DNA from 3 places in the Bacillus sp. SRL543 genome. Region 3 is predicted to be linked to each of the others. Evidence: predicted binding sites of a transcription regulator. Region 3 holds the regulator's gene; each other region holds the start of a gene.
The links. The regulator LexA, encoded in region 3, represses DNA repair genes until DNA is damaged. The targets are predictions, from matches to a motif close to CGAACATATGTTCG.
Positions count from the first base shown of each region.

Region 1: the regulator LexA is predicted to act here: its motif matches at 3,336-3,349, upstream of AC4E8B_RS07275 (YhjD family protein).
Region 2: the regulator LexA is predicted to act here: its motif matches at 3,301-3,314, upstream of AC4E8B_RS04060 (carbohydrate kinase).

Region 1 is NZ_OZ481794.1:1,411,431-1,418,378, forward strand. It holds gene AC4E8B_RS07255 (M48 family metallopeptidase) at 1-318, shown strand, start outside; gene AC4E8B_RS07260 (hypothetical protein) at 433-1,362, shown strand; gene AC4E8B_RS07265 (IDEAL domain-containing protein) at 1,883-2,119, opposite strand; gene AC4E8B_RS07270 (competence protein ComK) at 2,312-2,878, shown strand; gene AC4E8B_RS07275 (YhjD family protein) at 2,902-3,309, opposite strand; gene AC4E8B_RS07280 (S9 family peptidase) at 3,542-5,533, shown strand; gene AC4E8B_RS07285 (LCP family protein) at 5,821-6,762, shown strand; gene AC4E8B_RS07290 (TVP38/TMEM64 family protein) at 6,848-6,948, shown strand, end outside.
Region 2 is NZ_OZ481794.1:759,452-766,399, forward strand. It holds gene AC4E8B_RS04045 (MFS transporter) at 1-1,155, opposite strand, end outside; gene AC4E8B_RS04050 (MarR family winged helix-turn-helix transcriptional regulator) at 1,234-1,653, opposite strand; gene AC4E8B_RS04055 (alanine/glycine:cation symporter family protein) at 1,809-3,194, shown strand; gene AC4E8B_RS04060 (carbohydrate kinase) at 3,352-4,452, shown strand; gene AC4E8B_RS04065 (pseudouridine-5'-phosphate glycosidase) at 4,468-5,379, shown strand; gene AC4E8B_RS04070 (helix-turn-helix domain-containing protein) at 5,415-5,762, opposite strand; gene AC4E8B_RS04075 (hypothetical protein) at 5,980-6,177, shown strand; cyclic di-GMP riboswitch class I at 6,422-6,528, shown strand; gene AC4E8B_RS04080 (anti-repressor SinI family protein) at 6,564-6,704, shown strand; gene AC4E8B_RS04085 (helix-turn-helix domain-containing protein) at 6,852-6,948, opposite strand, start outside.
Region 3 is NZ_OZ481794.1:2,043,493-2,050,440, reverse strand. It holds gene sirA (sporulation inhibitor of replication protein SirA) at 1-16, opposite strand, end outside; gene tkt (transketolase) at 218-2,218, opposite strand; gene AC4E8B_RS10335 (DUF896 domain-containing protein) at 2,398-2,637, opposite strand; gene AC4E8B_RS10330 (YneB family resolvase-like protein) at 2,767-3,414, opposite strand; gene yneA (cell division suppressor protein YneA) at 3,430-3,762, opposite strand; gene lexA (transcriptional repressor LexA) at 3,921-4,544, shown strand; gene AC4E8B_RS10315 (DUF4257 domain-containing protein) at 4,798-5,079, shown strand; gene AC4E8B_RS10310 (DL-endopeptidase inhibitor IseA) at 5,285-5,827, shown strand; gene AC4E8B_RS10305 (helix-turn-helix domain-containing protein) at 5,987-6,520, opposite strand; gene AC4E8B_RS10300 (hypothetical protein) at 6,629-6,948, opposite strand, start outside.

The DNA.
Region 1 (6,948 bases), 630 kb from region 3:
GTACAGGAGGTTTCCGACATCCGCTCACTCCCGCTGTTCCTTGCGCTCCTTTCGGTACTGCTGTTTGCCGCCAGTCCGGTTACCAACCTTGTCTCAAGATATCAGGAAATGAGGGCTGACCGGTATGCCATTGAAATGACCGATGATCCGGAAGCGGCAATAGGGACATTCCAGGAGTTGACAAAGGCTGGCCTGAGCCAGGTAAAGCCGCCGCTGCTTGTGAAAATTTTCCGGTACGGGCATCCGACCATGCTGGAGCGGATCTCCACGCTCGAAGAGTATGAAATGAATAAACGAACCGGATCCGGCAGCAAATAGCAGCGGAGAAGGAGAGGGGCTTCCGGCGTCGGCTGGAGCCTCTTTTGTTTAATGAATCTTTTTCACAGCTTATTTCGTATGATAACTATACAACTGAAAAAGGGGACCTTAAATATGAATTTGGATCAGAGCATTGCTGAAGCAAGGCAGCGGGAGCAGCTGTACGAAAAGTATAAAAGGCGCCTTGATGTACTGAAGGCTGAAAGAGATCAGGAAAAGGCTTCATCAGAGAGGCTGAAGACCACTTGGGAAAAGGAGCTGAAGGAAGCGGATAAGCTCGAAGGCCCTTCGTTGTCAGGCTTCTTCCTGATGCTCAGCGGAAAAAAGGAAGAAAGACTGCAAAAAGAAAAAGAGGAAGCCTACAAAGCAAGGCTGCTGTATGATGAGTCCCTGAAAAAGCTGAATGATCTTGAAGCTGACATCAGCACATACAGGGAAAGAGCTGCTGTGCTGGAAACGGCTGGGGCAGACTACAAAGAGCTGCTGATGGAAAAAGAGCGTCTGATCCTCAAGGAAGGCGGGGCTGTCAGCGACATGCTTTTTCACTTATCAGACCAGCTGGAGGAAAGGAAAGCGATGCTTCAGGAAATACATGAAGCTGAAAGTGCATTGGCGGAGTCTAGGGAAGCCTTGCGTAAAGCTGATGGCGAGCTTTCAAGCGCGAAGAATTGGGGTTTCCTCGATCTTGCCGGTGGGGACTTCCTCTCGACCATGGCGAAAAGATCACATATGGACAAGGCGAAAGAGTCTTTGCATGACGCGCAGCACAACCTGAAAAAGCTGCAGAAGGAGCTTGATGACCTTGGCCGCTCCATTTCTGCCGAGCTTGAGGTGGGAAGCTTTTTGGGCATTGCCGATCTTTTCTTTGATAATATCTTTTCCGATTGGATGGTTCAGGAGAAAATCAATGCCTCTGCTGATAAAGTGAAGGAATGCCTGAATGTGCTTGAGGACCTCGAAATCGAGCTCAGAACGGAGAAAGATGCAGCTGAACAGGAGATTGAAAGCTTAAAAGAGAAGAGGATTGAGTATTTGGGGCAGTGAACGGTCCATGTTTATAAAAGCAGACCCTCCGGCCGGGGCCGGAGGGTTCTTATGCTTGAAACTGCAGTATGCGGGTCATACAGGCGCTGCCACAGGACGTGGCGTTCTTAGACCGCGTTCCTTTATTGTGCAAGCGCCCTCCGCTTTTCTATTGTCCAGCTCCGGCTCCTAGGTGCTCGAGTCATAAGCCACTCCAGGATTAAAGGCATAGACCGCCTTTTATCCTGAAGCGTCTTATGCTTGTCGCACCTGAACAGTCGCCTCCGCTTTTCTAATTGTCCAGCTCCGGGCGCTAGCCCCTCGAGTCATAAGCCACTTTGGAACCGAAGGCAAAGAACGCCTTCAATTCCAAAGCGTCTTATGCTTGTCGGGGCTGGGCAAGCGCCCTCCGCTTTTCTATCTGTCCAGCTCCGGCTCCTAGGTGCTCGAGTCATAAGCCACTCCAGGATTAAAGGCATAGACCGCCTTTTATCCTGGAGCGTCTTATGCTTGTCGCACCTGAACAGTCGCCTCCGCTTTTCTAGTTCCCAAATTTTTCGTTCAGTTCTTTGTATTTTTTGGATAGCCGGGTGAACAGGGCCTGGTTGCGGTCATCGAGGGCTTGATCGATTTTTTTGGCCAGTTTTTCTTTTTCTGATATCAGCTGCACTTCCGACAAGAGCATATCAATGTAGAGGTGTAAGACGTACGTGTCCTTAAGCTGTTTGCGGTTCAGTGTGTTCTTTTTCATCGACTCTGCATATGACTTCTCTTTCATGAAAATCACCCCTGCTGCTTTTTAATATTATATGGAGGAGCGGGGGAAAATTCAACTAAATTATTTAAATTTTTAGAAAATTTATTCGTGAGGTATATGATTGGCAATAATTAACTAAAAATTTGCAATTATCTGGAATAATAGTGGTATAATGAAATGAAACGAAGAGCAAAGGAGATGAATCACTTGGATATGCATAAAAAAAGATTGGTAGAGGAATACGAAATAAATCCTTCTACAATGATCATCATGCCGCAGGCATACGGCAAAAAAGTTTATTCGCGGATATTTGAGGTGGAAGATGAGTTTCTGTCCCCGTTCAAACCGTTTGATATTGTCAAAAAAAGCTGCGGCTACTTCGGTTCCTCATATGAAGGAAGGAAGGATGCGACAAAAGATATCATTGGCGTTACGCATAAAGTCCCAATCGTCATCGACCCGACAAACCTGCTATATTTTTTTCCGACAACTTCCCCGAACAACCCCGATTGCATCTGGATCTCCTATGAGCATATTGCAGCCCACAATCGCACAGATCCCTCACATACCAAGGTCGTATTCGGAAACAGGCACACACTGATCCTCCCTGTATCATCCAGTTCGTTTGAAAATCAGCTCCTCAGGACAGCCCATCTAAGGACAAAGCTTCACCAGCGGATCGAAGGGCACGGCAGGAAAATGTTCTATTTTACAGATAATCAGAGGCCCAACAAAGCTTCAGAGCCTGCTGGCAGCTACCGCAACAGGCGGCTTGAGTGACGGCATGCGCCTCCGGCGATAAGTCACCGGTGCTGCCCTGGGCTCTTTAGATGGAGGCGGCTTTCTTCCTGCATCGCCCATCGTTTGAACAAGTAATATTCCATCAGCTCCTGCACCCTGTTGCGGATTCTCGGATTAAAATAGTTATGGTGCTCTTCGTACCCCTTATAAAGGAACATGAACATTGTGAATGCTTCATCCCGCTTTATTTCCTGGACCTGGAGGCGGTTATCCTTCATATAGCGCTTAACGCCTGCCAGCTCCGTCTGGATGAATTTCATCGTATCCTCAATTAAATTCAGGTAAGGCTTTTTGAGTTTAAAGGGACTATTGTTAATCACAGCAATATCCCTGTTCAGCACAACCAATACCATAGGAAGATAGATTGCCTGCTCCATAATATTTCGGTCATCCTCTGGAATTCTTGTCATATCAGCTTGCTCCTCCGAACAGAAGTAGAACGTATGTTCGTTAATATTTTACTTAATCCCGGCTCTCTATGCAAGTCGAATTTGGCGTCTCTTTTTAACAGTCTTCCTCATATTCAGGCATAGAGCTCATTTAGAGCAGAAAAAAATAATTTTTCCTGAAAAAATGCCAGTCAGGCAGGAAAAGTATTTCTGTTGTCGAAATAAGTAGAATGGTTTTACATATGAAGGGGAGATGATTATCATGGCAAAAAACACCATTGCATCAAAAGATCTGCATCATTTAAAATCAGCGGCCGACCCCCAGCTGGCGCCGAATGGCAAGGATTGTGTCTATACGGAAACCGTCATCCTGGAGGAAAAGGATGCATACAGCTCCAATCTTTATTACATAAACACGGAAGAACTAAGCGCTCCTGTCCAATGGACATTCGGTACATGGCGCAATCATTCGCCGCGCTGGTCGCAGGACGGCAGCAGAGTGGCCTTCGTATCAAACCGCAGCGGGAAAAATCAGATCCACATCCTTTCCGCAGCCGGCGGAGAGGCCCGCCAGCTTACATACTGCAAAAACGGTGCCGGCAATCCGGTATGGTCGCCCGACGGCTCCAAAATCGCCTTTACTGTTTCCCTCGGGGAGGGAGAATCGGTTAAGGACCGCGAAGGCGGGGAGGAAAAGGAAGAAAAGCCTGCACCGCTTGAAGTGAATAAGATGAGATATAAATCTGATGCCCAAGGCTTCTGGAACGGGAAGTTCACCCATATTGCCATTGCCTGCACTGAATCCGGAGATATCGAGCAGCTGACAGAGGGAGAGAATGATTACAGCCTTCAAAGCTGGTCGCCGGACGGGAAGTACATAGCTGTCGCAGCAGACTTGAGCAAAGACAAGGATTTTTCATACGGCAGTGATGCCTGCCTGATCAATCTTGAAACGAAAGAGCATGAGCAAATCACCAATGGTACAGGCTATTTCGGCAATATCACCTGGTCGCCTGACAGCCGCTATCTTGGTTTGATCGGGCATGAAAGGGAGTTTGAGAATGCTACGCTTTCAAAAGCGTGGATTTATGACCGGGAACAGGGAGAATTGCGCTGCCTGACAGCAGATACAGACCTGCTGATCGGGGATTATGCGATCGGCGACTTCCAGCAGGGAGCCGTATCCCCAGGCCTTCTTTGGTCAAATGATAATCGGAGCTTCTATTTCCTGGCCACTGATAATGGCAGCACGGCAGTTTACTACGGGACGGTTGAAGGAGAGCTGTTTCCTGCGCTGCTGGACAGGCAGCATGTCTATGGCCTGTCAACCGGAGGGAATGATGACAGAGCTGTAGTGGCTGTAAGCAAGCCCGACCATCCGGGTGACCTGTTCCTGCTGGAAATCACTACAGGCAAACTGGAGCAGCTGACGGCTGTCAACTCTGAGTTTTTGGAGAAAACCGGCCTTTCCGCAGCAGAACCGATTGAATTTACTTCCGCTGACGGATGGGATCTCCATGGCTGGCTGATGAAGCCTGCCGGTTTTGAAGAAGGGAAGAAATATCCGCTGGTCCTTGAAATCCATGGCGGGCCGCATGCGATGTATGCCAATTCCTATTTCCATGAGTTCCAGGTTCTTGCAGCTAAAGGCTATGCTGTGCTTTATATCAATCCAAGGGGCAGCCATGGCTACGGGCAGAAATTTGTGGATGCCGTCCGCGGTGACTACGGTGGCAGGGATTACGAGGATTTGATGGATGCAGTAGATTATGTGCTGAAGGAATATCCGTTCATCGACCAGGACAGGCTCGGAGTGACGGGAGGAAGCTACGGCGGCTTCATGACCAATTGGATCATCGGCCACACAGACAGGTTCAAGGCAGCCGTAACTCAGCGATCGATCTCAAACTGGATCAGTTTCTATGGAGTAAGCGACATCGGCTATTATTTCACAGATTGGCAGATCCAAGCGGGGCTTGATGATATCGAAAAGCTTTGGAAGCACTCGCCGCTTGCTTACGTTGATCAAATGAATACGCCTTTGCTGATCCTTCACGGCGAAAAGGATTTCCGCTGTCCTATTGAACAGGCGGAACAGCTGTTCATCAGCCTGAAGCACCGCAAAAAAGAAACGAGCTTTGTCCGGTTCCCTGAATCCAATCATGAGCTCTCCAGGAGCGGGAAGCCTTCGCTCCGGATCAGCCGCCTTGATTATATCTCAGGCTGGTTTGACAAGCATTTGTAATCTTTTTTCCAGTAAATAGCAGGATAATCCGGAAAAACAACCGCAAAGCTGTGAGTCTTTGCGGTTTTTTGTGTACAATAAGATTAAAGGACAGTCCCTAAAGCCGCAAAATCAGACAAGTAATCCTAAAGGCTGCAAGGACAAGCGAAACTTTTTATACACCAACACAGTCTTATAAAGTGGTATGCATTTTTACAAAACTATGGCTTTGATTATGCGGTCATGCTGGTATTCCCGGAAAGAACCGCTTTCCTCAGGCCTGATTATAAAAGGGAAGGATAGTTGCGATGAGATCGGACCGGTACGAAAAGAAGCAGAAAAAGAAGAAGCGAAAGTGGAAGCTTGTTGTTCTATTCCTGCTTTTAATTATAGCTGTCACACTTGGGTATGCCTATTACCAGTTCAACCAGGGTGTAGCCCAGTCAGAAGATAAAGTAAAAAATATGAAAGAAGTGAAATATGAATTCAATGGCGAAACAGACAAATACGGAGGCACGAACGTATTGCTGCTTGGAAGCGATGCCCGCGGGGAAGAAACGCCGCGGACCGACACCATCATGGTAGGCCAGTACCATCCTGATAAGGGGACCTATAAAATCATATCCATCATGAGGGATTCGTATGTAGACATCCCGGGACATGGGAAAAACAGGATCAATGCTGCGTTTGCATACGGCGGCCCAGAATTATTGAGGCAGACGATCAAAGAGAATTTTGATATTGATATCCAGTATTATTCGATCGTAGATTTTCAGGGATTTGTCCAGCTTATTGATGAAGCATTTCCGAATGGTGTCGAAGTGGACGTTGAAAAGGAGATGTCGGATAATATAGGAGTAACGCTGAAGCCAGGTCTGCAAAGGCTGGACGGAGAGCATCTGCTAGGCTATGTGCGCTTCCGGCATGATGCTGTTGGCGATTTCGGCCGGGTGGAAAGGCAGCAGAAGGTGATGAAGGAAATAGCTGATCAATTCACCAGCATCCAGACACTGCCGAAGCTTCCTAAGCTCGTAGGTGTCGTCACCCCGTATATCAACACAAATATGGATACAGGGGACATTTTGTATATGGGGAAAAGCCTTCTGTCTAAGGAAGGCAGGCAAATCGAGACATTAAGGGTCCCTGTGGAAGGCTCCTATTGGGATGAAACAACTTCAGGAGGGGCGGATGTCCTTGGGGTAGATCTGGAACAAAACCGGCAGGAGATAAGCGGATTTTTGTCGAAATAATGGGCGCTGAGGAAATTGTGGTGTAAAGACTCCTTGGCAGAGGTAAGAATAAATACCGAATTGTTTTTACTAAGGAGATTTTCAAATGGATTTTGACTTGCTCAAGGATTGGCTGACACTGGAAAATATAATGGATCTTATTGAACGATACCGTTCTTTTGGGCCGCTGCCTGGAATATTGCTGCC
Region 2 (6,948 bases), 1.3 Mb from region 3:
TGTTTTTTTCCCATGAAGGATATAGTAAAGCCCGAGGCCGATCAGCGAGACCACGACGAGCACCATGTATAGCTTGGCAAACCCTGTGTAGACGGCGACGATGCCGAGTACATAGGAGCCAAGGCCGAGACCGGAGTCAAACATTGTGAAGAAGGTGGATGTTGCCAGCCCTCTTTTTGCCGGATCGGCATTTTTAATTGCTACTGTCTGCATGCTTGGAACAATGGTGCCGTAGCCCAGGCCGATCACGGCGCCGGCAAGCAGGAACATGAAGCTGTTATCTGCAAGGCTGAGCAGGAAAAGACCGGCGGCAAATAAAATGATGGCCGGATAGATGACCCGATTTTCTCCGTACATGTCAAACCAGCGGCCTGTGAACGGGCGTGAGATCAGGATGAAAGCTGCATAGACGACAAAGAAAAAAGATGCCGCCTGCATCAGTCCGAGCTCTTTTGCGTACACGGAAATGAAGGATAATACACCTGAATAAGCAAAAGCGAGTGTGCCGGCTGCAATGGAAATCGGCACGGCATTTTTCTCAAACAAGCTTGAAAAAGCGAATGAAGGCTGCTTTGTTTTTGCGCCATTTTTTTCCGGGATGCTGATGATCGCCGACAGCACAAGAGCCAGGACGGCAAGCACCGTGCATAAAACAAAAATCCAGCTGTATGCCGCATACTGAATGATGGTCAGCCCGGTGAAAGGCCCGATTACCATGGCAAGGTTCATGAACATAGCATAATAGCCGAGCCCTTCGCCGCGCCTTTCGGCTGGGACGATATCCGCGACAATGGCACCAGTGGCGGTTGTGGCCATCCCGAAGCCCGCGCCATGCAGGAAGCGGACTGCCAAAAGCATCGGCAGGCTGTCTGCCGTAAAATAGAGTGCAGAAGCAATTGTAAAAATAACCATAGAAATCATCAGGATTTTCTTGCGGCCGATTTCGTCGATCCATTTTCCTGTGAAAGGCCGGGAGATGACAGCGGCAATCAGGAATACCGAGATGATGAGGCCGACCTGTGATTCGCTTCCTTTTAAATCATCGAGAATGTAAATGGGAAGGGTTGTCAGTAATATATAAAAGCCAATGAATAAGAAAAAGCTGGTAATGGAAACACCTAAAAAGTCCTTTGTCCAAAGGGGTTGTTTCTTCATGATTGTCCTCCTTGATGTTCTGTTTACTGAGAGTCTGTGAAGTAGTGAGAAGAAAAACGGAAGGCCTTGCGGGGCTGATCAGCGTCCGGAATTTTGCTTCATTTTTTGCATGACTGACATGGCAGCCATTAATTCTTCTTCAGAAATATCCTCCAGCATTTTTTGTTCGTATCGTTCTACAGCGGCCAGCCAATCTGGATATTGTGTGAGGGCTGCATCCGTGAGCAGGATCTTTTTTTCCCGCTTGTCTTTCCCCGGCACCCTGCTGATCCAGCCGGATTTTTCAAGACGAAGGAGGGCTCTTGTCATGGTCGGTGCCTCAACGCTGAGATAGGTGGAAAGCTCGACCTGTGTGCTGGAGCCTGCTGTTTTCAGCCTGTAGATGATCGGCCATTGTGCGGCATAAAGCCCCATGGGGGTCAGCACGTCGTTCAGGCCTTTTGAGAACTGCCGTGTGCACTGGTTGAAGCTGTGAAAAAAAGGATCCATTTTATTCATATACTATCACCCGTTTCAATTAGTTGCCTAGCTAACTATAAGCTAATAAGACATCTTTGTCCAGTCCGTTTTCATGAAACAGGTTTGAAGAGTGGTCCGAAGGGAATGGGATAAACAGCAGCATTGCGCAAAAAATCTACTGGGGGGAAAGACAATTGGATTCATTTCTTGAGCTTGTAGGAAACATATCGGCATGGCTGTGGGGGCCGCCGATCATTATTATCCTGGCTGGTACAGGCATATATTTAACCTTTTTATTGGGATTCTTCCAATTCAGATACCCGCTTTATATTTTCAAGCAGACCTTTGGCAGCGTGTTTAAAAAGCCGAAAGGGGAGGGGACGGTCACTCCGCTTCAGGCGCTGACATCCGCTCTTTCATCGACCATCGGAGCGGCTAATATTGTCGGTGTCCCGGCAGCCATCATGTTCGGCGGTCCCGGCGCAGTTTTCTGGATGTGGGTCATCGCTTTGATTGGCATGGCCATCAAATTTTCGGAAAGCGTCCTGGCGGTCAAGTACCGCGAGAAAAATGAGGACGGCGAATATGTCGGCGGGCCGATGTATTATATGACAAAAGGGCTTAACATGAAATGGCTTGGCGTCTGGTTTGCCTTTGCCCTTATGATCGAGCTGATCCCAAGCATCATGGTGCAGGGGAACGCGGTTTCGTCTGCTGTTTCAGAAACTTTTGAAATCAGCGGGCTGTGGACGGGAGTTGCCGTTGCAGCAGTTGTATCCCTGATTGTATTCGGCGGAATCAAAAGGATCGGGCAGGTGACCGAAATCCTGGTTCCGTTTATGGCACTGATTTATGTAGGAACAGCACTTGTGATTCTTTTTATGAACATCAGCAAGGTTCCTGAGGTATTGGAATTAATCTTCACGTACGCGTTCCAGCCTGCAGCGGCGATGGGCGGTTTCGCAGGTGCTGCCATCGGCGAGGTCATCCGCTGGGGCTTTGCACGAGGGTTATATTCCAATGAAGCAGGACTGGGGACGGCGCCGATCGCCCATGCCGCTGCACAGACAGATCATCCTGTGCGGCAGGGCTTTTGGGCGATCGTCGGAATTGTCGTTGATACACTGATCGTCTGCTCTGCGACAGCTTTTGTGGTGCTGTCTTCAGGCGTCTGGCAGAGGGAAGGAGCCATGGATGACCCTTCATCCCTGACAACAGCGGCATTCTCTCAGTATTTCGGACAGACGGGGAGCCTCATTGTTACCATTTCACTCATATTTTTTGTGATTTCAACCATCATTGTTGTCATCTTCTACGGATCGAAGCAGGCGGAGTTCCTGTTTGGCGATTTCGCCGGACAGGCCATCAAGTTTGTCTATATCGGTGCCATCATCCTTGGGTCGGTCGGCGCCGCGCAAACGATCTGGCAGTTCCTTGACCTTGCATTGGCGGCGATATTGATTCCGAACATCATCGCCGTACTCCTGCTGAGCAAGCAGGTGAAAGAGCTGAAAAATGAGTTCTTTACCTCGGAAAAATACTATTTGAAGGATATTAAAAAGAAAGATGATGCTGCATAAAGAGACGGGGGTTTCCCCGTCTTTTTTCGTGCAATTCTTTGTGTGGTCTGACTTCATACCTATAAGTCAGACCTATGTTTTTGCCTAAAATCCATTGCTCTTTTATCAAACAAATGTTTATAATTTAGACAAATGTTGATGAAGGCGGTGAAACGCTGTGAATGAAAAAGAACAATCCATTTTAACTTTGATAAAAGAAGACCCGTTTATTTCCCAGAATGAGATTGCAGAGAAGACGGGGCTATCCCGCTCGGCTGCTGCAGGCTATATTTCTTCGCTTGCCAAACAGGGGAAAATCCTTGGCAGGGCTTATATGCTGCCGAACAAGAGAGAAGTGCTCTGCATCGGGGGGGCAAATATCGACCGTAAAATTCAGGCTATTGGCAAAATTGAAAGCGGTACCTCTAATCCATCTGCCAGCTCCCAGTCATGCGGAGGGGTTGCCAGGAATATTGCAGAAAATCTTGGGCGGCTTGGCTGTGACGCAAGTCTCCTGACAGCTGTGGGCGATGATACAGAAGGCAGCTGGCTGCTGGGCTATACAAAGGATTTTGTCGACATCACCCCATCCCAGACGTTGCCGTATACAGCAACAGGAACGTATACAGCCATACTTGACCATGATGGCGAGATGACTGTCGCGTTTGCCGACATGGCTTTGTACGATAGCATAGACTCGGAATTTATTGAAAAAAGATGGGGCTATATTGCTTCAGCAGAGATGGTCCTGCTGGATACCAATTTTCCGGCAGATGTATTGAAAAAGACGATTTCCCGCTGTTATGAAGAATCCGTTCCGCTCTGCATCACGCCGGTTTCTTCTCCAAAGGTGAAAAAGCTGCCCGAAAACCTTCAGGGTGTAACATGGCTGATCGCCAACCATGACGAAGCTGAAGCGCTGTCAGGAATGAAGATAGACAATGATGGAGATTTCTTTAAAGCAGCCGAGAGGATCATGAAAAAAGGCGTGGAGAAGGTTGTCATTACAAGAGGCGACAAAGGGCTGATTTTTTACACGAAGAAAGGCGAGGCAGGAGTGCTGCTTCCGCCGAAGATCAAGGTACAGGATGTGACTGGGGCAGGCGACTCTCTGGTTGCCGGAATCCTTTACGCCCATCTAAAAGGGCTCAATACAGAAAACGCCTGCAAAATCGGCATTGCCTGCAGCATGCTGACGCTGCAATCGGAAGAAACCGTCAGCCCCATTTTAAATAATGTCAGACTGCAGGAAACATTTCAGCAAAACTTCAGCAAATAAAGGAGAGTTATAATAATGCTAGAAAACTATCTTGAATTTTCAGAAGAAGTATTAGAAGCGCGAAAAGCAAATAAACCGGTTGTCGCATTAGAGTCAACGATCATCTCCCACGGCATGCCATACCCGCAGAATATCGTGACAGCCAAAGAAGTGGAAGACATCATCCGCCAAAACGGAGCGGTGCCGGCAACCATTGCCATCATCAATGGAAAAATAAAGATCGGAATCTCTGAGGACGAGCTTGAGTTCCTTGCCCAAAGCAAGGATATTGAAAAAGCAAGCCGCCGCGACCTGCCTTATCTAATCGCCCAGGGCAAAAATGGGGCAACCACAGTTGCAGCCACGATGATCTGCGCAGAGCTTGCAGGAATTGAAGTATTCGTCACAGGCGGAATCGGCGGCGTCCACCGCGAAGCCGAAACTACCATGGACATCTCTGCTGACCTGCAGGAGCTCGCCCGGACAAATGTAGCGGTCGTCTGCGCAGGCGCCAAGTCCATCCTGGATATCGGCCTGACACTTGAATACCTGGAGACACACGGCGTACCGGTCGTCGGCTATGAAACAGACAAGCTGCCGGCATTCTACACCCGCACAAGCCCATTCGAAGTCAACCACCGCGTTGACGCTCCTGAAGATGCAGCCAGCCTGATCCGCACAAAATGGGATCTTGGCCTCAATGGAGGAGTTGTCATCGCTAATCCGATCCCGGAAGAAGATGCCCTGGAAGAAAGCTTCATCACAAACGTCATCGAAACGGCGCTGCAGGAAGCAAAAGACAACAAGATTGCCGGAAAGCTGGTCACACCTTTCCTCCTAAGCAAAGTAAAAGAACTGACAGAAGGAACAAGCCTCACAGCCAACATCGCGCTGGTTAAGCACAATGCTGAAGTTGGAGCGAAGATTGCGGTGAAGCTGCAGAAATAATGGTGGAGAGCCGGTCCTGTGAGGGGGCCGGTTTTTTACTGCCTTTTTTTCTGTTCGCGATTATATTTTAAGAAATCAAGATAATAGCTGAAATCCTCTTTAGAGATGCCCTGTTCTATTGCTTCGTGTACAATTTCTATCCACTCCGGATCTGCTGCCATCTCAGTATGGTGATTTCTGGTATGATCTTCAATCTCAATCAGTTCATCAAGGCGTACCTCCAAAGCTCCTGCCAGCTTGGATAAGATCTGGAGTGACGGATTCATCTGGACGTCTCTTTCAATATAGCTAAGATACGACTTAGATATGGCAGCCTTTTTTGCCAATGCATTAAGTGAGTAGCCTTTTTTTAATCTCAGATATTTTAATTTTTTTCCGAGCATAGTATCTACTCCCTTACACACATTTCATACATTATAACGAACATTATAGTAATTTATAAAATACGAAAAAGTAAGAAAACGAGAGTATATTCAAGATAAAGAACGGAATTCGTTCTATTTGACGAAAATATGAATAAATATGGAAATTTATATAAATGAAAGCATAAACTATACTACTTGTAACATAGCAGAAGAATTTCTTGGAAGGAGCTCCCCCATGTACCGAAAAAACTGCACTAAATGCCACCGGCCATCCTACAGCAGCAGCGAAATAGGCGAATGGCTCTGCCCGGTGTGCGGGAATGATTTGACGCTGTTTCCGTTTTTTGATGCGTTTACTTTCGAGCGGCTTCCTGTGAAGGTGGTGCCTTTTAAGAGAAAGATGGAGAGTTATAAGGGGAGGATCATTAAATAGATAGAGGAAATAAGGCTCATATAGAAGCTGTCGACTAAAAGAGCAAAAACATAACACTTTACCCTTAAATTCACCGGGCCATAAGTCTCATTTGTTTTTGGATTATTACTAAAACTATCCAATTATCCTTCTTTTTGTCGAATAATATCTTAAAATAATTTGAAGGATTTGACAAAAAACAACACGATTATGTTGGAAAACCTTTTATAGTAGTCTTAAGAGGATATGAAAAAAGGCATGACGAAGCAGAAAAAGGCAAACCTGTTGAAAGATAGGGACGCAAAGTCACAGGTCTACCGCGCCTATAGACAGCAAAGTCGGAAGAGGCGCCAGGATGGCTGGATTGCCTGGAATACGATACGTATTTTAGGGGGAAGAGGTTGGTTATGAAGAATAATTTGCAGGAATTCGATTTGGAATGGGTGGCACTTATTGCTGAAGCAAAGGAAATTGGCCTGAAAAAAGAAGATATACTTAACTTTCTTGCCGGCCAGCCGGCAATGGATCTGATTGCGGATAACGGCTGAAAACATAATAACAGAATATAGAAAGCTAAGTGTTTCTCTGCAGGAGAAATGCTTTTTTATTTTGCGGAAACGTCACGGAGGTTGCGGAGGCTGTCAATTGGTATGCTGACTGTTTGCCGTTTTTTTATATAACAGCCTCGGATATAGCTATTTTTTTTGATTGATTCTCCATTTATTGAATTCGAGGAATTCGCGGAACTGGTCCTTCGAGATGCCGGAATCCATCGCTTCTTTAACGATATTC
Region 3 (6,948 bases):
GCTGATAGGTTCTCACCAACATCTCCTCCAATATCTTCTATATTGCTTCAAGTATAAGGGAACAGAATCAGTTACTTTGTCTTTCAGCGTCAAAAATAGGCACTAGTTTTGTCGAACAGGCCGATTTGACTATATATTCTATTGAAATATTGTAAATTTTCAATTAATTAAATACAAATAAAAAAGAGAGCGTACTCTGACGCTCTCTTTATACCCTTTATAGAAGGGCCTTTAAACGTGCTACCACATTTTCTACTGTAAAGCCATACTCTTCAATGATCTTCTCGCCTGGTGCAGATGCGCCGAATGTATCAATCGCCAATACATCCCCTTCATCACCTGCATATCTGTGCCAGCCAAGTGAAGAGCCCATTTCGATTGCAAGGCGTTTCTTCACAGCCTTCGGAATGACGCTTTCTTTGTATTCCTTGGATTGTGCTTCAAAGCGGTCCCAAGCAGGCATGGAAACAACCGCAGCCTCAATGCCTTCTTTCTTCAATGCTTCCTGAGCTTTCACCGCAAGATGCACTTCAGATCCGGAAGCAAGCAGCAGGGCATCTGCCTGGTTTTTGCCTGCAGGTGAGACAACATAAGCACCCTTAGACACACCATCATAGGCGTTTTTGTCAGTATCCTGAAGGGTAGGCAGGTTTTGGCGCGTCAGCACAAGCGCTGTCGGCTTATCCTGTGATTCTACCGCCACTTTCCATGCAGCTGAAGTTTCATTTCCATCAGCCGGACGGATGACAGACAGGTTAGGCATCGCACGAAGTGATGCAAGCTGTTCAACCGGCTCATGAGTAGGGCCGTCCTCACCGACAGCAATGCTGTCATGCGTGAATACATAAGTAACAGGAAGTCCCATAAGAGCAGCCAGGCGGACTGCAGGGCGAAGATAATCAGAGAATACGAAGAAGGTTCCTCCGAATACCTTTAAGCCGCCGTGGAGGGCCATGCCGTTAAGCGCAGCACCCATGGCAAATTCCCTTACGCCGAACCAGATGTTGCGGCCTTCGAATGAAGCAGGGGTAAAGTCGCCTGAGCCTTTGATCATCGTTTTGTTTGAACCGGCAAGGTCAGCAGATCCGCCGATGAAGAATGGAAGATTCTGCGCGACTCCGTTCAGTGCTTCGCCGGAAGATGCGCGGCTTGCCAGGCTTGAACCTGTTTCATAAACTGGAATGTCCTTATCCCATCCTTCTGGAAGTTCGCCATCCATTGCTCCCTGAAGCTGGGCACCGAGCTCAGGGAATTCCTGCTTATAGCTGTCGAGCATAGAGTTCCACTCCTGCTCAGTCTGCGCTCCGCGGTCAGCGATATGCTTTTTGAAGTGGCTGTACACTTCCTCCGGAACATGGAAATCTTCTTCAAAGGTCCACTTGTAAGCTTCCTTCGTCAGCTTAAGCTCATCAGCTCCAAGCGGGGCTCCGTGTACGTCAGATTTTCCGGATTTATTTGGAGAACCAAATCCGATGACCGTTTTTACTTCGATCATAGTCGGGCGGTCAAGATCTCCTCTTGCTTCTTCAAGCGCATTCGCTACTTCGCTAAGATCATTGCCATCCTCAACACGGATATATTGCCATCCGTATGATTCAAATCTTTGCGCTACACTTTCAGAGAAAGAACGGTCAAGATCGCCGTCAAGGGAGATATCATTTGAATCATAAAGGACAACCAGCTTGCCAAGCTTCAAGTGGCCTGCAAGCGATGCAGCTTCGGCAGATACACCTTCCATGAGGTCACCGTCGCCGCAGATGCTGTATGTAAAGTGGTCGACTACATTATACTTGTCTTTATTGTAAACAGCTGCAAGATGGCGTTCTGCCATGGCCATGCCGACTGCCATGGCAATGCCTTGTCCAAGCGGGCCTGTTGTCGCGTCTACGCCCTTCGTATGTTTATATTCAGGGTGTCCAGGAGTTTTGCTTCCCCACTGGCGGAATTCCTTCAAATCATCGATTGTGAGACCGTAGCCTGATAAGTGCAGCAGGCTGTATAAAAGCATAGAGCCATGTCCTGCAGACAGGACAAACCTGTCACGGTTAAACCACTCAGGATTAGCCGGGTTATGGTTCATGAAACGGCTCCAGAGTGTATATGCCATCGGAGCTGCCCCCATCGGCATGCCAGGGTGGCCGGAATTAGCTTTTTCAATCGCATCGATAGATAAAGTTCTGATCGAGCTTATCGACAAATCATCAATAGATTCAAACATATACTACATCCTTCCTTTATAAAGAATCTTACTTTTTAATATTATAGCGGCTCTTAATTTTACACAACTGAGAAGCTTCTGTATAGCTTGTGCATTTTGAAAACCTGTATGTAAAAGAGAACCAAAAATAAATCCAAAAAGGGAACACATATTTATGAGTCCCTTTTTGGCATGGTGCATCAATGAAGGCGTTTCTTTTCGTCCTCGCGGAGCTTTTTGATCTTTTTCGGTGTAACATCATTCCCTTTGGGATCCATGATGGTTACACCTTTTAAGGTTGTAAGCATATTGGAACGGAAAGTCTGCAGATACTCGCTGCGAAGCTTCGTCTGCTCCTTGGCCTCTTCGGTCGTCAGTCCTGTGGTTTTTGCTTTGTTTGCCAGCTCATTGATTCTGGCCATTTTATCTTTAGGCAGCATAATAACGCTCCTTTTTCATTCATTTCATTTAGCTTTCTCTAGTCGTTTCCCCTTAAAACCCTGGTCTAAACGGCCGGAGAATACATCAAATGTTACTATAAAAAAAAGCGTTTGCCAAGGCAAACACTCTTACTCTTCCTGTGCATCTATGTATTCCTGATAGCGCCTGTGCACCGTCGCCTTGGAAATAGGATAGCCGAAGCCCCTGAGAGTTGCCGCAATCTCCGAAAATGTAAGCTTGCTGGCTCTAAGGCGGACAATTTCTTCTATTGGAACCTCAATCCGCTCCCTTCCGGAGTGCTCCCCCAGATTCTTAAGGTTCTTCTCCGGCCTGAACCCTCTGTGCACTGCCCTTTTCATGCCTCTTTTGATCTTGATATTATGCAGCTTGCGCTGATATTCTTCCACCATTGAGACAATATTAAGAACCATGGAATCTGATTCGGAAAGCTGCAGCTCCCCATTATGGGAAATGCTGTAGAGCATAGCGCCCTCTTTATATATGAAGTGAAGCAGGGCGATTTTTGCATTGCCCCTTCCGAGCCTCGTTTCATCCTGGATGAGGATGGCTTTGATCCCCTCAGTCTTAATAAGGTCAAGGAGCTCAAGCACACCGTCCCTCTCCAGGTCATACCCGCTGGCCTGTTCCCTGATGACTGCGGCTACTTCAAAGCCTTTTTCCCCGGCAAGTGCAGCCAGTTCCTCTTCCTGCCTCTCCAGTGATGTTTCCTGTGTTTCTTTTGTTGTTGATACCCTGCAATAGATTACTGCTTTCATATATGCTCCTTTATGTTATTCACCCGCAAAGTTCTGAAGGTCATCCTGCAGCTGCCTTGTATGGCTGTCCGCTTTTACCGGGATAAGGATCTGCTCACCCGCTTTGATCGTGCTGCCCGCTATTCCGTTCTCCTCTTCCACCCACATCACGAATTCTTCTGCTGACAGCTTGTGCTTTTCCGAAAATTGCTGAGACAGCCCCCATAATGTATCACCTTCATCTACTGTTACTTCTATATAGTCTTCTTCCCCGAAAATCCTGTCATATCCGGTAAGCAGCAAAGCCGACCCAAAGCTTAAAACGATAAGTATAATAGCATATGAATACTGGTTCCACAATTTTTTCATAAAAGACACCCCGTCATAAGAATATATGTTCGCATTTCGTTGAATTTATTATAAACCGAACATGTGTTTTCCGTCAACAAAAATTCGAACTTATGTTTGTATCTGTTTCGGGTACATGCTATAATTTAATCAATAATAACCATACGGGGTGCGAATACATGGCTAAAATATCCAAAAGGCAGCAGGACATACTGGAATTTATCAAAGAAGAAGTAAAGGCAAAAGGTTATCCCCCTTCAGTAAGGGAAATCGGGGAAGCGGTCGGCCTGGCGTCCAGCTCGACAGTGCACGGGCATCTCGCCCGGCTCGAAAGCAAGGGGATGATCAGAAGGGATCCGACAAAGCCGCGCGCAATTGAAATCCTGGAGCTTGATGAGACATCACATATCCCAAGGAACAATGTTGTAAATGTCCCTATACTCGGGAAGGTCACAGCAGGACAGCCGATCACCGCGATTGAAAATGTAGAAGAATTCTTCCCGCTGCCGGAAAGCATGGCACCGGCAGCCGAACAGGTCTTCATGCTTGAGATCATGGGTGAAAGTATGATCGAAGCCGGCATCCTTGACGGCGACTATGTCATCGTCCGCCAGCAGCAGTCAGCCAACAACGGCGATATTGTCGTGGCAATGACAGATGAAGATGAAGCAACCGTCAAGCGGTTCTTCAAGGAAAGGGATTATATCAGGCTTCAGCCTGAAAACTCTACAATGGAGCCGATCATCCTCCGGAATGTTTCCATTCTCGGCAAGGTCATTGGCGTATACCGCCATATTCACTGATTATATGATTCTCTCAGCCCGGGCACCTGATCGCCTGGGCTGTTTTCTGCTCAAAAAACCTTGTGAATACTAGAATAGTCGCATCTGCTGCTGCTTAGTTTTTCCTGAAGAGTAAATATGTACTATTAAATAAATCTGAAAATTCAGTCATTTTATCCATATCTTCACCCGGCAGGTCTGTTATATAATAGAAGCAACACCATGATTGACCTAAGGTCGCACCAAAAATTCCGGCTTTAGGAGTGTGAGGCAAATGTGGCAGCATGTCGTCTTCGCAATATTCATTGGTGGCCTTGTCGGCGCGGTTGGGCATCTAAAGAAACACGGGAAGCTGATCATGCCGAAAAGAACGAAGCAATTCATCTATCTCGGCTTTTTGGAGGAAATGGTATTGGGATCACTCGCCTCAGCGCTGCTTGTGCTTTCATCAGATGCAAGCTCCCTCTTGAAGGTAGCATTCCTGTCCATGCTTGCAGGACTGGGCGGTGAAGCCTTGATCCGCAGTCTTGACTTAATAAGGGCCGAAAAGAAATGAAACAGGAGGAAAAGCGGAAATTATGCTGAAACTATCACGAGTACAAACGTAAGAAGCCTCTCCCGGAAAGTTGGGAAGAGGCTCTTTTTACGCCTGAAAACTGTAAACAATCATCTGCATTTCGGTAACTTTTCTGTAACTCTTTTGAGGAGAAGGAAAGGTAATATAAGGTTAGAAAGCAAATACACTTATTGGAGGCTTTAAAATGAAAAAACTATTATCCATCCTGTTAGCCGCTGTCGCCCTGTTTACATTCAGTCTTGGCGCCTCAGCAAAATCCGCGGGCGGAGACTTAAGCAGCAAGAAAGCAATCGAACTGGCGGTTAACGCACGTGTGCATCACTGGAACAGCATGAACGGCCATATCCCATCCAAAAAGAACACAGCCTGCTCTATCAAAACTTTTCAATACAAAGGCACGGAATATCGCTACCTGTGCAGTGAAATCAATACTAAAAGCAAGCTGACCAAGTACCTTAATGAATCATTCACCTTAAATGCCATCAGCAAAGGCTACAAAAAATACAGATTCATTGAGTATAAAGGCAAGATGGCACAGCCGAATGCTGATGGCGGCAGCCTGCTTGAATGGAATAAAGCCAAAGCAAAGCTCATCTATTCCAGAAAAGATATCCGCCAGTTCGAATTTACGGTCCCTTACGGCGAAAAGCAATATGAAAAGAAAAAAGTTACGTTTGTAAAGGTCCTCGGGAAGTGGCAGATTAATGCTTTTGATGCGGTGAGATAATGTAAGGAACATGCACTGCCTTGGACGATTGTTCAAGGCAATTTCCTATTGCTTTAAAATTCCTATAAATTTATACATGGCTAATTATCGCATTCATTCTGAACTGTATTAGTTTTAAAATCGAATCGATTAGAAGATGCAATTACCTGTATTTTATAATTAAAGACCCAATGCATTTATTTTAATCCCAAATGTACCAATGCCAATTAATTCCCCATCGTCCCCAAGCAAGGGATATCCTACTATGTAATGCGTGTGTACTTCATTGTTATATTCGTATTCTGCAAATGTTCCTGATGTTTCTTTTGTATCAATCACTCTCTGCTTCAGGGATATCAGTTTTTGCGAATCGATGCAAAAACTTAATTCATCATCCCTGGCACCTATGAACTGATTAACTTCCGCCTGATTAGCAGAATCAAAGATCCATGTATACCTCAGCTCAAGGTCACTGTGTGCCAGCATGCATTTCGTCTGCGTAAACACCTCTTGAAAGGCGGCTAAATCAGATAATAACAGCGAAGGGTTAATATCCAGTACTTTGGCGATATTCCTGCTTATATCAACACTGGGATTCCTTGTTCCAGATTCAATTTGTGAATAATAAGCACGATCGATGAAAATCAGATCGGCCACATCTGCTTGAGTCATATTTTTGCTTTTCCTGAGTGTTATCAGCCAGTCACGTTTCATTTCATACCTCCCTCTTTAACATAATAAAGCCCTCCTGCAAAAATGAGAAGGGCTGGTTCAGGTCGAATGTGCAATTTTAATAAAAAAATGGCTGCCATACTGCTTGTCTTACTTGGAATCCAGATTTTGATTTAGATAAAAAAAGCTCTTCAAAGGAATCTCTTCGTAACTGCAGCCAAATTTGCTTTTAACATGGTCATTCAGCGCATACTCCAAGTTTCCTGCATAAAAATTCACTCTAACATGGCAATGTGCAAGTGCAAGATGATCAGTAAAGCTTTTTGCCAGCTGGTCCAGGTGATATATATGATCATCCAGAACTTTTTCCACTGAGTATACTTCTGCTTTAACGATATTTGATCTCATTTCATCAGATGGTACATGATCTTCCTGGGGGAAATCAGCAAGAGTACAGGCCCTTTTTTCAT